2 regions of the Delftia lacustris genome follow, and region 2 is predicted to be linked to the other one. Evidence: predicted binding sites of a transcription regulator. Region 2 holds the regulator's gene; the other holds the start of a gene.
What was found. The regulator FNR, encoded in region 2, switches genes on or off when oxygen is low (the NO sensors DNR and NnrR bind a similar motif). The targets are predictions, from matches to a motif close to TTGATNNNNATCAA.
Positions count from the first base shown of each region.

Region 1 (6,062 bases), 1.7 Mb from region 2:
GAAGCCCGAGACGGCATGTACCAGACCGAGCCGGTCGGGGCACGAAAGGGTAAGAATATAGGCTTGGGTCATAGCGGCGCAATTGTCGCAGCATGCACACGACCCTGCGCAAGTCACACGTTCTGGGAACGTTCTGAGGAACCACATGCAAGATCAGGGAGAGCAGCCCCGAATACCGCTCTGGGGCGCATTGACCCTGTATGTGTGCGCAGGTCTGCTGTGGCTCTGGGGCGTGGAATGGCTGCTGGCGCACCTGCAGATACCGCCGGGGCCGGCAGCGCAGCGGCGCATGCTGTCCTCGGTGGCCCTGGTGCTGGTCACGGCCGTGGGCGGCGGCTGGCTGCTGTGGCGCATGCGCCGTGGAGAGCGCACTGCCCATGCCGCGATGGCCGCCGGGCGGGAGGCCGACGAACGCCAGCGCCTGGCCGCCGCCGTGGTGGACAACACCATGGAGGGCGTGGTCGTCACCGATGCGCGCAGCCGCATCCTCTCGGTCAACAGCGCCTTCACGCGGCTGCTGGGCTATACCGAGCAGGAGATGCTGGGCAAGACCCCGCGCATGTTCAAGTCCGGCCGCCACGACAAGGCCTTCTACGAGGCCATGTGGGACAGCATGCAGGCCACGGGCCACTGGCAGGGCGAAATCTGGAACCGCCGCAAGAACGGCGAGGTCTTTCCCGAGCGCATGTCGCTCAGCGCCGTCAAGGACGCACAGGGCAAGGTCACGCACTACGTGTGCATGTTCACCGACATCTCGGCCGAGAAGGCGCGCGAGGCCCAGCTCGAATTCCTGGCCCACCGCGACATGCTCACCGGCCTGCCCAACAGCGTGCGCTTCACAGCGCTGCTGGAAGACGCCGTGGCCGAGGCGGCCGCCGAGCAGGGCACGCTGGCCGTAATGCTGCTGAACATCGATCGCTTCAAGGACGTCAACGACAGCTACGGCCACGCCATCGGCGACCAGGTGCTGCGCCACATCGCCGCCCGTGTGCACGATTCCCTGGGTCCCCAGGACCTCATAGGTCGCATGGCCGGTGACGAACTGGCCGTGCTGTGCAAGGGCATGAGCGAGCGCGGCGACGCCATCGCCCGCGCACGGCAACTGATCGCGGCGGCCGGCCAGCCCTGGAGCTCGCCGGACGGCCTGTCCGTCATGGCCGGCGTCAGCGTGGGCATCTGCATGTACCCCTCCCACGCCGGCAATGCCCAGGACCTGCTGCAGGGCGCGCATGCGGCCGTCTACGGCGCCAAGTCGCGCAGCGGCCGTGCCTGGTGCTTCTTCGAGGAAGACATGACCTCGGCCGCGCGCGAGCGCCTGGCCATGGAGGCACGGCTGCGGCAGGCCATAGACCTGGGCCACCTGCGCCTGTACTTCCAGCCCCAGATCGACCTGGCCACGGGCCGCCTGGTGGGCGCCGAGGCCCTGGTGCGCTGGCTGGACCCGGACGAGGGCCTCATCTCCCCGGCACGCTTCATTCCCGTGGCCGAAAGCTCGGGCGTCATCGGCGCGCTGGGCCTGTGGGTGCTGCGCGAGGCCTGCGCCCAGGGCCAGCGCTGGCGCGATCAGGGCCTGCCCGAGATGACCATCGCGGTCAATGTCTCGCTGCACCAGTTCCTGCTGACCGACATCGCCGGTGCCACCGCCGACGCGCTGGCCGCCACGGGCTTCGCCCCGCACTGCCTGGAGCTGGAGATCACCGAAAGCGCCCTGGCCGAGCGCCCCGAGGAGGCCCTGGCCGTCATGCGCCGTCTGCGCGCCCAGGGCCTGCGGCTGGCCATCGACGACTTCGGCACCGGTTATTCCTCGCTGGCCCACCTCAAGCGCTTCCCGCTGGACCTGCTCAAGATCGACCAGGGCTTCATCCGCGACATCCCGCACAGCGCCGACGACATGGCCATCAGCGGGTCGGTGATCGCGCTGGGGCATGCCATGGGGCTGAAGGTGCTGGCCGAGGGCGTGGAGACGGCCGAGCAGCTGGCATTCCTGCGCGGCAAGGGGTGCGACTTCTTCCAGGGCTATCTGTGCAGCAAGCCCATGCCTGCGCAGGCGTTCGGCGAGTGGGTCTCGGGCAACGAGGGGATGTGGGCCGTGCAGGGGTGAAGCTCAGTCCACCCGACCCGCATCCGCCCGCGGTGCCGGCGGGTTCCTGAACTTCTCGCGCAGCTCTGCGCAGTGGTCCTTGGCCGGCAAGGCGTCCGTCTTCTGCAGCCAGTCCACATCGGATTCGTGCGCCACCGATGTCTCGCCTGCCTGCGCCACGGCCACTTTGGCTGCTGCGGACTCCGGCAGCCAGGTCGGGATGCCCACCCCGCGCAGGACATGGCCCCGCCCGGCCACCAACAGCACGGTCTTGCCGGGCTTGACTGCGGCCCTGGCCACCTCGGCCATGCTGGCGTCGCGGGCCAGCTGGATGCGGGCCATGGGCGCCAACTGGGTGTCGGGCAGCAGGCCGCAGTGGCCTTCGCGGATGGCGTCGAGCTGGCGCTGCCAGGCTTCGGGCGGCAGGTGGGTGTCCAGGTTCTGGTTGCGCATGGCCTGCTTCATGTCGGCGCGGGGCAGGTTGCCGCCCAGCACGGGCACGCCTGCGCGCACGGCGGCCATGACCACGCCGCGGTAGCGCGGCCAGGGCCAGGCGGCGTCCTGCCATTGCAGGGCCTGCCGCACAGCGTCCTCGGAGGCATCGCGCGCCAGGCTGGCCGTGGAGCCCGTGCGCGGCGCCATCTCGATCACCAGCGCGGCCAGGCGCTCCTGCGTGGCCAGCTGCTGCACCGTGGCCTGTTGCCAGGCCTGGTGGGCCGCCGCATCGTGCTGCTCGCCCAGCAGCACCAGGGGTGCGTCGGACCAGCGCTGCAGCTGCTGCGTCCAGTCCCGCGCCGGTGTGGAGGAGCTGGCGCAGCCGGCAAGGGCTGCCGCCAGCCATGCGGCCGCAGCCAGGCCGGCAAGGCGCGGGGTGCGGATGAAGGGGCGGGGGATGGAGCGGACTTGCATGGCCCCATGCTAAACACTGGCCTTGCCCGGGGCCTCCATAGGCCCTGTGGGCATTGGGGGCAGTTGGAAAGGATCCTAGGAATCGGGGCGGGGGCACGGCGCAAACGGGTGGCGCTTGATTCAGGTCAAGACGCGCAAATGTGCCGTGGCTACAGTGCGACCATGCATGGCAAGCCCTCGCTTTCGACCAAGCTGCTGCTCATGGGCGCGGCCTGCCTGCTGGCGGCCGTGGCATCGATCGGCTTTACGCTGTGGGTGGCTTGGCAGCTGGAGGGCGGCGCGGCCGCCGTGAACGAGGCCGGGCGGCTGCGCATGAGCATGGTGCGCATGGCCATGGCGCGCCAGAACGAGGCGCCTGCGCAGTGGCAGGCGCGCGCGCAGCAGTTCGACGCCAGCCTGGACCTGCTGCGCAGCGGCGACATGTCGCGCCCGCTGTTCGTGCCCTGGAGCGACGAGGTCAGGGCGCGCTACGAGCGCATACGCCGCGACTGGAGCGCGCTGCACGCGCGCTGGCAGGCCGAGGACCAGGCTGATGCGCAGGCCATCATGGGCAGCGCCGACGCCTTCGTGCGCGAGGTGGACGGCTTTGTCGAAGCCATCGAGGACCGGCTCTCGCGCTGGACGGCCATCCTGCACCTGTTTCAGATGTGTCTGATGGCGCTGGCCATCATCGCGGCCGTGAGTTTCATGGCCACCAGCTACTGGCTGGTGCTGCATCCCGTGGGCCAGCTGCGCTCGGCGCTGGAGCGCATGCGCCGCGGACACCTGGACACGCGCATGAGCGTGGAGGTGGACGACGAGTTCGGCCAGCTGGCGGCCGGCTTCAACCTCATGGCCCAGTCGCTGCAAAGCTCGCACGCCGAATTGGAAGACAAGGTGCGCGAGAAGACCGCCAGCCTCAACGTGCAGCACCAGCAGCTGCAGGCGCTGTACGCGGTCAGCGTGCAGGCCTCCGAGGCGGCCAGCCTCCAGGCCCTGGCCGAAGGCTTTGTGCGCCAGGTCCGCCTGGCAGCCCAGGCCGATGCGGCCACGGTGCGCTGGTCCGACGAGGCCAACGAGCGCTACGTGCTGCTGGCCGGCGACGGCCTGCCCCAGTCCATGTCGGTGCAGGAGCACTGCCTGCACACGGGCGCCTGCCTGTGCGGCCAGCCGCGCGAGCAGGCGCGGCTGCGCGTGATCCCCATCACGCCGGCCAGCGACCTGCAGCTGCCGCACTGCCGCGAGGCCGGCTTCGAGACCGTGGTCAGCATCCCCGTGCAACTGCAGCAGCGCCTGCTGGGCGAGGTCAACCTGTTCTTTCGCTCCAGCGTGGTGCTCACGGACGACATGCGCGACCTGCTGTCCGCCATGGCGCGCCACCTGGCCAGTGCCATGGAAAGCCTGCGCGCCACGGCGCTGGAGCGCGAAGCCGCCGTGGCCGAGGAGCGCGGCCTGATCGCGCGCGAGCTGCATGACTCCATTGCCCAGTCGCTGGCCTTTCTCAAGATACAGACCCAGCTGCTGCGCGACGCCGTGGCCAAGGGCCGCGACGAGGCGCGCGACCGCAGCCTGGGCGAGCTGGAAGTGGGCGTGCGCGAATGCTATGCCGACGTGCGCGAGCTGCTGGTGCATTTCCGCACGCGCACCAGCGCCGAGGACATCGAGGCCGCGCTGCGCGCCACGCTGTCCAAGTTCGAGCACCAGACGGGCATTGCCACCTCGCTGAGCATGACGGGCCAGGGCCTGCCGCTGGCGCCCGATGTGCAGATCCAGGTGCTGCACATGGTGCAGGAGGCGCTGTCCAACGTGCGCAAGCACGCGGGTGCCAGGCATGTGCAGCTGCGCGTGGGGCGCCACCCCTGGCGCTTCGAGGTCAGCGACGACGGCTGCGGCTTCGTCCCCGCCGACGTGGCGCCGGACTCGCTGCATGTGGGCCTGGGCATCATGCGCGAGCGCGCCCTGCTGGCGCAGGCGCTGGTCCATGTCCACTCCCGCCCCGGCGAGGGCACGCGCGTGCTGATCGAGCTGCCGCCGTCGGCCTCGGCCGGCGCGCCAGCGCAGGCCCTCCCCTCGAACGCGTGACACGCTCCCGGAAGAAAAAAGCCGCCCCATGTCCTTCTCCAGCCCCATCTCCGTCTTCGTCATCGACGACCACACGCTGTTCCGCCGCGGCCTGATCGCCCTCATCGCCCAGGATGCGGGCCTGCGCGTGGTCGGCGAGGCCGGCGACGCGGGCGAGGCCCTGCGCCTGGTGCCCGCGCTGGCGCCCCAGGTCATCCTGCTGGACAACCACCTGCCCGGCGTGCTGGGCGTCGATGCCATCGCGGGCCTGCGGGCCGCATCGCCCGGCAGCCGCGTCGTCATGCTCACCGTGAGCGAGGACGGCCAGGACCTGGCGGCCGCGCTGCGCAACGGCGCCCAGGGCTATCTGCTCAAGACCATCGACGGCGACCTGCTGTCCGAAGCCTTGCGCCGCGCCGCGCGCGGCGAGCCTGTGGTCAGCCCCGAGATGATGGGCAAGCTGGTGGCCGCCTTCCAGTCCCAGGGCGCGCCCGAGCCCCAGGCGCCCGAGCCGGACGAGGCCCCGGCCTCGCCGCTGTCCCCGCGCGAGGAAGAGGTGCTGGTCCAGATCGCCCGGGGCGCCAGCAACAAGGAAATCGCCCGCACGCTGGACATTGCCGAGACCACGGTCAAGATCCATGTGCAACACATCCTGCGCAAGCTCGGCCTGAGCTCGCGCGTGCAGGCGGCGGTGTATGCGTCGGAGCGGCAGCGGGATTAGCGGCCTACGCTGTGGCTGAAGCCCAACCATCCCCCGCACACCGCAGCGCCCACACCCACGCCAGCGCGGCCGCTACGGTCAGCCCGGTGAGCATGGCTGCCGCGCCCACGGCGTCCAGCGCCACGCCGGCGGCCAGCGGCACCAGCATGCGGCTGGCGGCAAACAGACTGGCCTGCAGGCCGTAGTCGAAGGCCTGCCAGCGCGGGCGGGCGAATTGCATCATCAGTCCGAAGACGCAGGCCGAGGAGGCGCCCATGGCTGCTGCCACGCAGGCCACGGCCGCGACCAGGCCCGGGGCCGGGGCGCCGGCTG
Region 1 covers NZ_CP141274.1:6,449,303-6,455,364, reverse strand. The annotation lists gene purU (formyltetrahydrofolate deformylase) at 1-72, opposite strand, end outside; gene U6958_RS30925 (bifunctional diguanylate cyclase/phosphodiesterase) at 146-2,101, shown strand; gene U6958_RS30920 (ChaN family lipoprotein) at 2,105-2,989, opposite strand; gene U6958_RS30915 (type IV pili methyl-accepting chemotaxis transducer N-terminal domain-containing protein) at 3,152-5,050, shown strand; gene U6958_RS30910 (response regulator) at 5,079-5,750, shown strand; gene U6958_RS30905 (MFS transporter) at 5,755-6,062, opposite strand, start outside.
Region 1: the regulator FNR is predicted to act here: its motif matches at 3,105-3,118, upstream of U6958_RS30915 (type IV pili methyl-accepting chemotaxis transducer N-terminal domain-containing protein).

Region 2 (6,062 bases):
GTCCTCCAGCCGGCCGCGCCAGTTGGGCACGGACAGCAGCAGCGGCGCTGCGGGTGCAGGTTCCTCGGCGGGTTCGGCTGCGGCGGCCGCCACAGCGGGCAGCGGCTGCGGCGGCGGAGTGCGCACCTCGGCCGGCCAGGCGTCGCTTTTGTGCGGAACGCAGCGCACCGCCTCCAGGCCCAGGGATTTCAGGGTCTGGATCTGTGCGCTGGAGGTGATCTTGAAGCTGCTGACCGGAAAGGGATGGTTCAGCCATCCAACATCGAGCTGGACAAACATGCCCGGACGGAGGTCTCGGATATCGATGAGGACGGAATGGTTCACGCGCGGCAACGGCCCCGAGGCTGAAGGAATCGGCAAATGTAAGCCGATGATTCGGGCATTATCTCCAGTTCTGAGGGCCTTGCAGTCAATCCGCGACCCTCAGGACCAAGTCTGTCCCCCGCTGTTGTTCATCGGCACCAGAGACTGGGCTTGTAGATCAGGTCCATCCACAGCGCCCACACGGCCACGCCCACCAGCATCAGGCCGGCCAGCCGCGTGCCCCATTCGGCACGCAGGCCGTTCAGGCGCTGGCGGCCCAGCCGCCACAGCCAGGGGCCGGCCACCAGCCACAGCCCGCTGCCCACGCCAAAGGCCGCCATGGCCGATGCGCCCTGCAAGGGGCCACCGCTGAGCGCGGCGACCAGCACGGCCGAATACAGCAGTCCGCAGGGCATGAGCGCCCAGGCATAGCCCGCCGCCAGCGTGCCGCCAGGGGCGGACACCCAGGGCTGCACGCGCCGCCAGGCGGCGCGGCCCGCAGACTCCAGCCAGGCGGGCTGGCGGGCCTGCACCATCATGGCCAGGCCCCAGGCCATCACGGCGACATGGGTCAGCGTCCAGAACGGCTGCAGCGCCGTGGTCTGGCTGGTGAGCCAGGACAGGCTTTCCATGGCCAGCGCCGAGGCAGCGCCCAGGCTGGCATAGCCGGCCAGCCGCCCGCCATGGAACAGCGCCGTGCGCAGCCACAGCCGGCTTTGCAGTCCATGGACGGCGACCACCTGCCCACCACCCTGTACCGTGCCCTGCCCCGCCCCGCCCGTGACCACGCTGCAGGGCGCGGCGCACATGGCAAGGCAATGGGGCCCGCCGACGAGCCCCATGATCAAAGCGGTCCAGAGCAGCGACAACAGCATGGGGCCTAGATGATCCTCGAAAACCGCGCCCGGTTCTTGTCGGCCTGCAGATATCGGTCAAACAGCATGGCCACGCCACGCACGAAGTACCAGCCCATGGGCGTGACCTGGAATCCCTCGTCGCTGATCTGCACCAGCCCCTTGGCCTGCAGGTCCTGAAGCGCCGCCAGCTCGGGGGCGAAGTACTCGCGAAAGCCCAGCAGCCAGGCCTGCTCCATGGGCTCGAACAGCACGGCGCCCTGGCACATGATGGCCATGATGACGGCGCGCCGCACCAGATCATCGCGCGACAGTGCCAGGCCGCGCACCACGGGCAGGTGGCCGGCGTCGATGGCGTCGTAGTACTCCTCCAGCGTCTTGGCGTTCTGGCTGTAGCTGGCCCCCACCTTGCCGATGGCCGACACGCCCAGCGCAATCAGGTCGCAGTCGGGCTGGGTGCTGTAGCCCTGGAAGTTGCGATGCAGCCGGCCCTGGCGCTTGGCCACGGCCAGCGCGTCCTCGGGCAAGGCGAAGTGGTCCATGCCCACGTAGACATAGCCGCCCTCCATGAAGGCCGCGATGGAGCGCGAGAGCATGGCCAGCTTGTCGGCGCCCTGGGGCAGGTCCTCGGCCGCGATGCGCCGCTGCGGCTTGAAGCGCTCGGGCAGGTGGGCATAGGCATAGAGCGCGATACGGTCGGGCCGCAGCGCATTGACCTGGGCCAGCGTGCGCTCGAAGGACTCGGGCGTCTGCTTGGGCAGGCCGTAGATCAGGTCCACGTTGATGGAGGCAAAGCCCAGCTGCCGTGCGGCCGCCACCAGCGCGAACACCTGCTCGGCCGGCTGCACGCGGTGCACGGCGATCTGCACCTGCTCGTCGAAGTCCTGCACGCCGAAGCTCAGGCGGTTGAAGCCCAGCTCCTTGAGCACGGCCAGGCGTTCGACGCTGACGGTGCGCGGATCGACCTCGATGGAGTATTCGCCGCCCGGCTCCAGCTTGAAATGCTCGCGCAGCAGGGCCATCAGCGTGCGCAGTTCATCGTCCGAGAAGAAGGTGGGCGTGCCGCCGCCCAGGTGCAGCTGGCTGACGGCCTGGCCCTTGCCGCAATGGGCCGTGTGCAAGGCCATCTCGCGCGCCAGGTAGTCCAGGTAGACGGCCGCGCGATCGTGGTGGCGCGTCACGATCTTGTTGCAGGCGCAGTAGTAGCACAGCGACTCGCAGAACGGCACATGCACATACAGCGACAAAGGCATGGCCCGCGCTGCGGTACTCGATTTGCGGTGCTCAAGTGCCAGGATATAGTCTTCAGCACCGAAAGCCTCCACGAAACGATCGGCCGTGGGGAACGAGGTGTATCGGGGCCCCGGTACGTCGAAGCGACGCAGCAGCTCTGGGGTGACAGCGGTCATGGGTTTTTTCCTCTAATGTCGTCCACTGTGCCGCAGCCCATTGGCCGCGTCCTTGACTCATATCAAGAGTTGTTCGCGGCAGTGCTGCGACAATTTGATCCAACTCATCGCCATCCACGAGGTCACCGCCGGCGCACTGCTGCGCCGCTGATGTTTACTCCATGAACCTTCAGACCATCAAAGCATCCTGTTCCAATTGCAACCTGCGCGAGCTGTGCATGCCCATGGGCCTGGATGCCGAGCAGATGCAGCGCATCGACGACATCGTGGCCACGCGCCGCAAGGTCAAGCGCGGCGGCCTGCTGTTTCGCAACGGTGAGTCCTTCACCTCGCTGTACGCCATCCGCACGGGCTTCTTCAAGACCTGCGTGGCCACCGAGGACGGGCGCGACCAGGTCACGGGCTTTCAGATGGCCGGCGAGATCATCGGCCTGGATGGCATCGTCAACGACCACCACACCTGCGATGCGGTCGCGCTGGAAGACGCCGAGGTCTGCGTCATGCCCTTCGACAAGCTGGAGGACCTGTCGCGCGAGGTCACGGCCCTGCAAAACCATGTGCACAAGGTCATGAGCCGCGAGATCGTGCGCGAGCATGGCGTGATGCTGCTGCTGGGCAGCATGCGTGCCGAGGAGCGCCTGGCCGCCTTCGTGCTCAACCTGGTGCAGCGCCTGCACGCCCGGGGCTTTTCCAAGTCGGAACTGGTGCTGCGCATGACGCGCGAGGAAATCGGCAGCTACCTGGGCCTGAAGCTGGAGACGGTGAGCCGCACCTTCTCGAAGTTTGCCGAGGAAAACATCATCGAGGTGCGCCAGCGCCATCTGCGCATCCTGGACACGGACGCGCTCAAGCGCATCGTCAACAGCCAGCAGTGCCAGTGAGGCCGCAAGGCCCCGCCCCCCGGCAATGAACAAGGCCCGCGATCGCGGGCCTTGTTCATTGCCATTGCAGTGCACGCAGGTTCAATCGCGCCCCAGGCCCTGCATGGCCAGATTTGGGTCCGGCTCGGAGACCACGCCGTCGTTGAGATCGTGCGTGGAGCGTCCCAGCATGGTGGTCATGAGGCTGGACAGCATGGTCACGCCCCAGAAGGCGAAGAAGGCCAGCGTGTAGATTCCCTGCCGCGACCAGCCCAGGTCGCCGAGCCAGTGCAGCTCCAGCGGGTCCACGAAGGCGAATACCAGCATCTCCATCACGGCGGCGGCCAGAAAGGCCGGCCAGGCAATCCACATCCAGCGTTGGGCCAACATCAGCGATCTCCTTGAGCTGTCGAGGGTTGGCTTTCATTGTGCGCGCCGCCCTCGCACCGTGCCAAGCCCTGCGCACCCTGCACTGCCTGTAGGAAACCCTTGGCCCTCGCGCATGCTGGAGATGCCATCCACCATACAAAAAAGGCCGCGACTGCGGCCTTGTGCACGGCATTTTCCTGCGTTCAGCGGTCCGTGGGATGGTCCTGCGCGGGCGTGGCCGCGTGGTTGCGGCCGGTGACCGCGGGCGCCAGGCTCTTGGGCACTTCGCGCACGCCATCGGCACGCTCGTTGATGGTGATGCCATTGCGGTAATAGTCAGGATCGATCACGGGATCGGCGCCATTGATCGCAATGACGGCCGTGACCACGCCGGCCACCACGACGGCGGCCGGGCCGGCCACCACGAGCCAGACATGGGCGAACTTCCACCAGGGCTTGCCGGCGTCCGGATGCGAAGGGGCCGTGGCGGGCGCGGAGACTGCGGGACTGGAAGACATGGATAACCTCTTTCTTTCAAACAGCCGGCGCAGCCTGGGCGGTGCCGGCCAGACATATCACCGGGGCACCAGGAAGACGGCCTTTTCGGACGCGCGTCCCGCGCCTGAATGCACGGCATCGATATCGAAGAATACGGTGTGCGAGCCCGGCTCGGCGGAACCGTAGGGAATCTGCAGCCGCGCCGCAATGCCGCGCGTCTCGGCCGGGCCGACCTCGACCTCCTGCTCGGACGCCAGCTCCAGCCCGTCGAGGCCATGGGCGCTGATGCGGTAGCGCTGGGCCTGCTCGGTGGCATTCATGATCTGCAGGCGGTAGACATTTTCCAGCTTGCCGCCCGCGACGATGCGCGACAGCGACGCCCGGTCGCGTATCACGTCGACCTTGACCGACTGGCGCAGCGCCAGGCTCACGATCATGGCCATGCTCAGGCCGATCAGCACGGCCGAGTAGACCAGCACGCGCGGACGGAAGATGCGGCGCAGCACCTGGGCCCGCCGCCACAGGCCGGCCATGGCGTTCTGCGTGGTCAGCCGGATGAGGCCGCGCGGATACTCCATCTTGTCCATGATGGAATTGCAGGCGTCTATGCACAGACCGCAGCCTATGCATTCGTACTGCAGGCCGTTGCGGATGTCGATGCCCACGGGGCAGACCTGTACGCACATCTTGCAGTCGATACAGTCGCCCAGGCCCTGGGCCTTGTAGTCCACCTTCTTGGTGCGCGGCGCGCGCGGCTCGCCCCGGCCCGTGTCGTAGCTGACGATCATGGTGTCGCGGTCGAACATGGCGCTCTGAAAGCGCGCATAGGGGCACATGTACTTGCAGACCTGCTCGCGCATGTAGCCGGCGTTGCCATAGGTGGCGAAGCCGTAGAACAGCACCCAGAAAACCTGCCAGCTGCCCTGCAGCGCCAGCAGCTCGCCGCCCAGCTCGCGGATGGGCACGAAGTAGCCCACGAAGGTGAAGCCGGTCCACAGGGCAATGGCAATCCACAGCAACTGCTTGAGCGACTTCTTCCAGAGCTTTTCAAAGGTCCAGCCGTTCTTGTCCAGGCGCATGCGCGCGCTGCGGTCGCCCTCGACCTTGCGCTCCACCCACATGAAGATTTCGGTGTAGACCGTCTGCGGGCAGGAAAAGCCGCACCACAGGCGACCGGCCACGGCCGTGAACAGGAACAGCGCCAGCGCCGAGATGATCAGCAGGCCCGCCAGGTAGATGAAATCCTGCGGGTACAGCACCAGCCCGAACAGGTAAAAGCGCCGCGCACCCAGGTCGAACAGCACCATCTGGCGCTGCCCCCATTCCAGCCAGGGCAGGCCATAGAAAACCAGTTGGGTGAGAAACACCAGAGCCCATCGCCAGCGTGCGAAGACACCGCTGATGGAGCGCGGGTAGACCTTCTTCTCGGACTCGAACATCGACACCAGCTGGCCCGGGTCCGGGTCGGCAGGCGTGATCGGAATGACTTTGCGGGGAGGCTTCCCGGCATCATCCCCGTTCTCGGGCTTCATGGTGGGTTCCTTGGTTTTTTGGAATATCTGAAAACTCAAAAAGGCAAAAAGGCGGCGCCGCAGCGCCGCCCCCTGTCCTTATTGACGGACTGCGCCGTCTTTGTGCGACATGCCCCAGACATAGGAGGCAAGCACCGCGATCTGCGCCTCGGTCAGCTTGTCCTTCTGGGCAGGCATCTCGTTGTGCTTGCCGTTGTTGATCATGGCCGTGATGGCGGCCTCGCCCCAGCCGTGCAG
Region 2 covers NZ_CP141274.1:4,726,951-4,733,012, forward strand. The annotation lists gene U6958_RS23010 (HD-GYP domain-containing protein) at 1-279, opposite strand, end outside; gene U6958_RS23015 (sulfite exporter TauE/SafE family protein) at 453-1,178, opposite strand; gene hemN (oxygen-independent coproporphyrinogen III oxidase) at 1,184-2,566, opposite strand; gene fnr (fumarate/nitrate reduction transcriptional regulator Fnr) at 2,728-3,447, shown strand; gene U6958_RS23030 (hypothetical protein) at 3,529-3,816, opposite strand; gene U6958_RS23035 (FixH family protein) at 3,999-4,313, opposite strand; gene ccoG (cytochrome c oxidase accessory protein CcoG) at 4,371-5,825, opposite strand; gene ccoP (cytochrome-c oxidase, cbb3-type subunit III) at 5,904-6,062, opposite strand, start outside.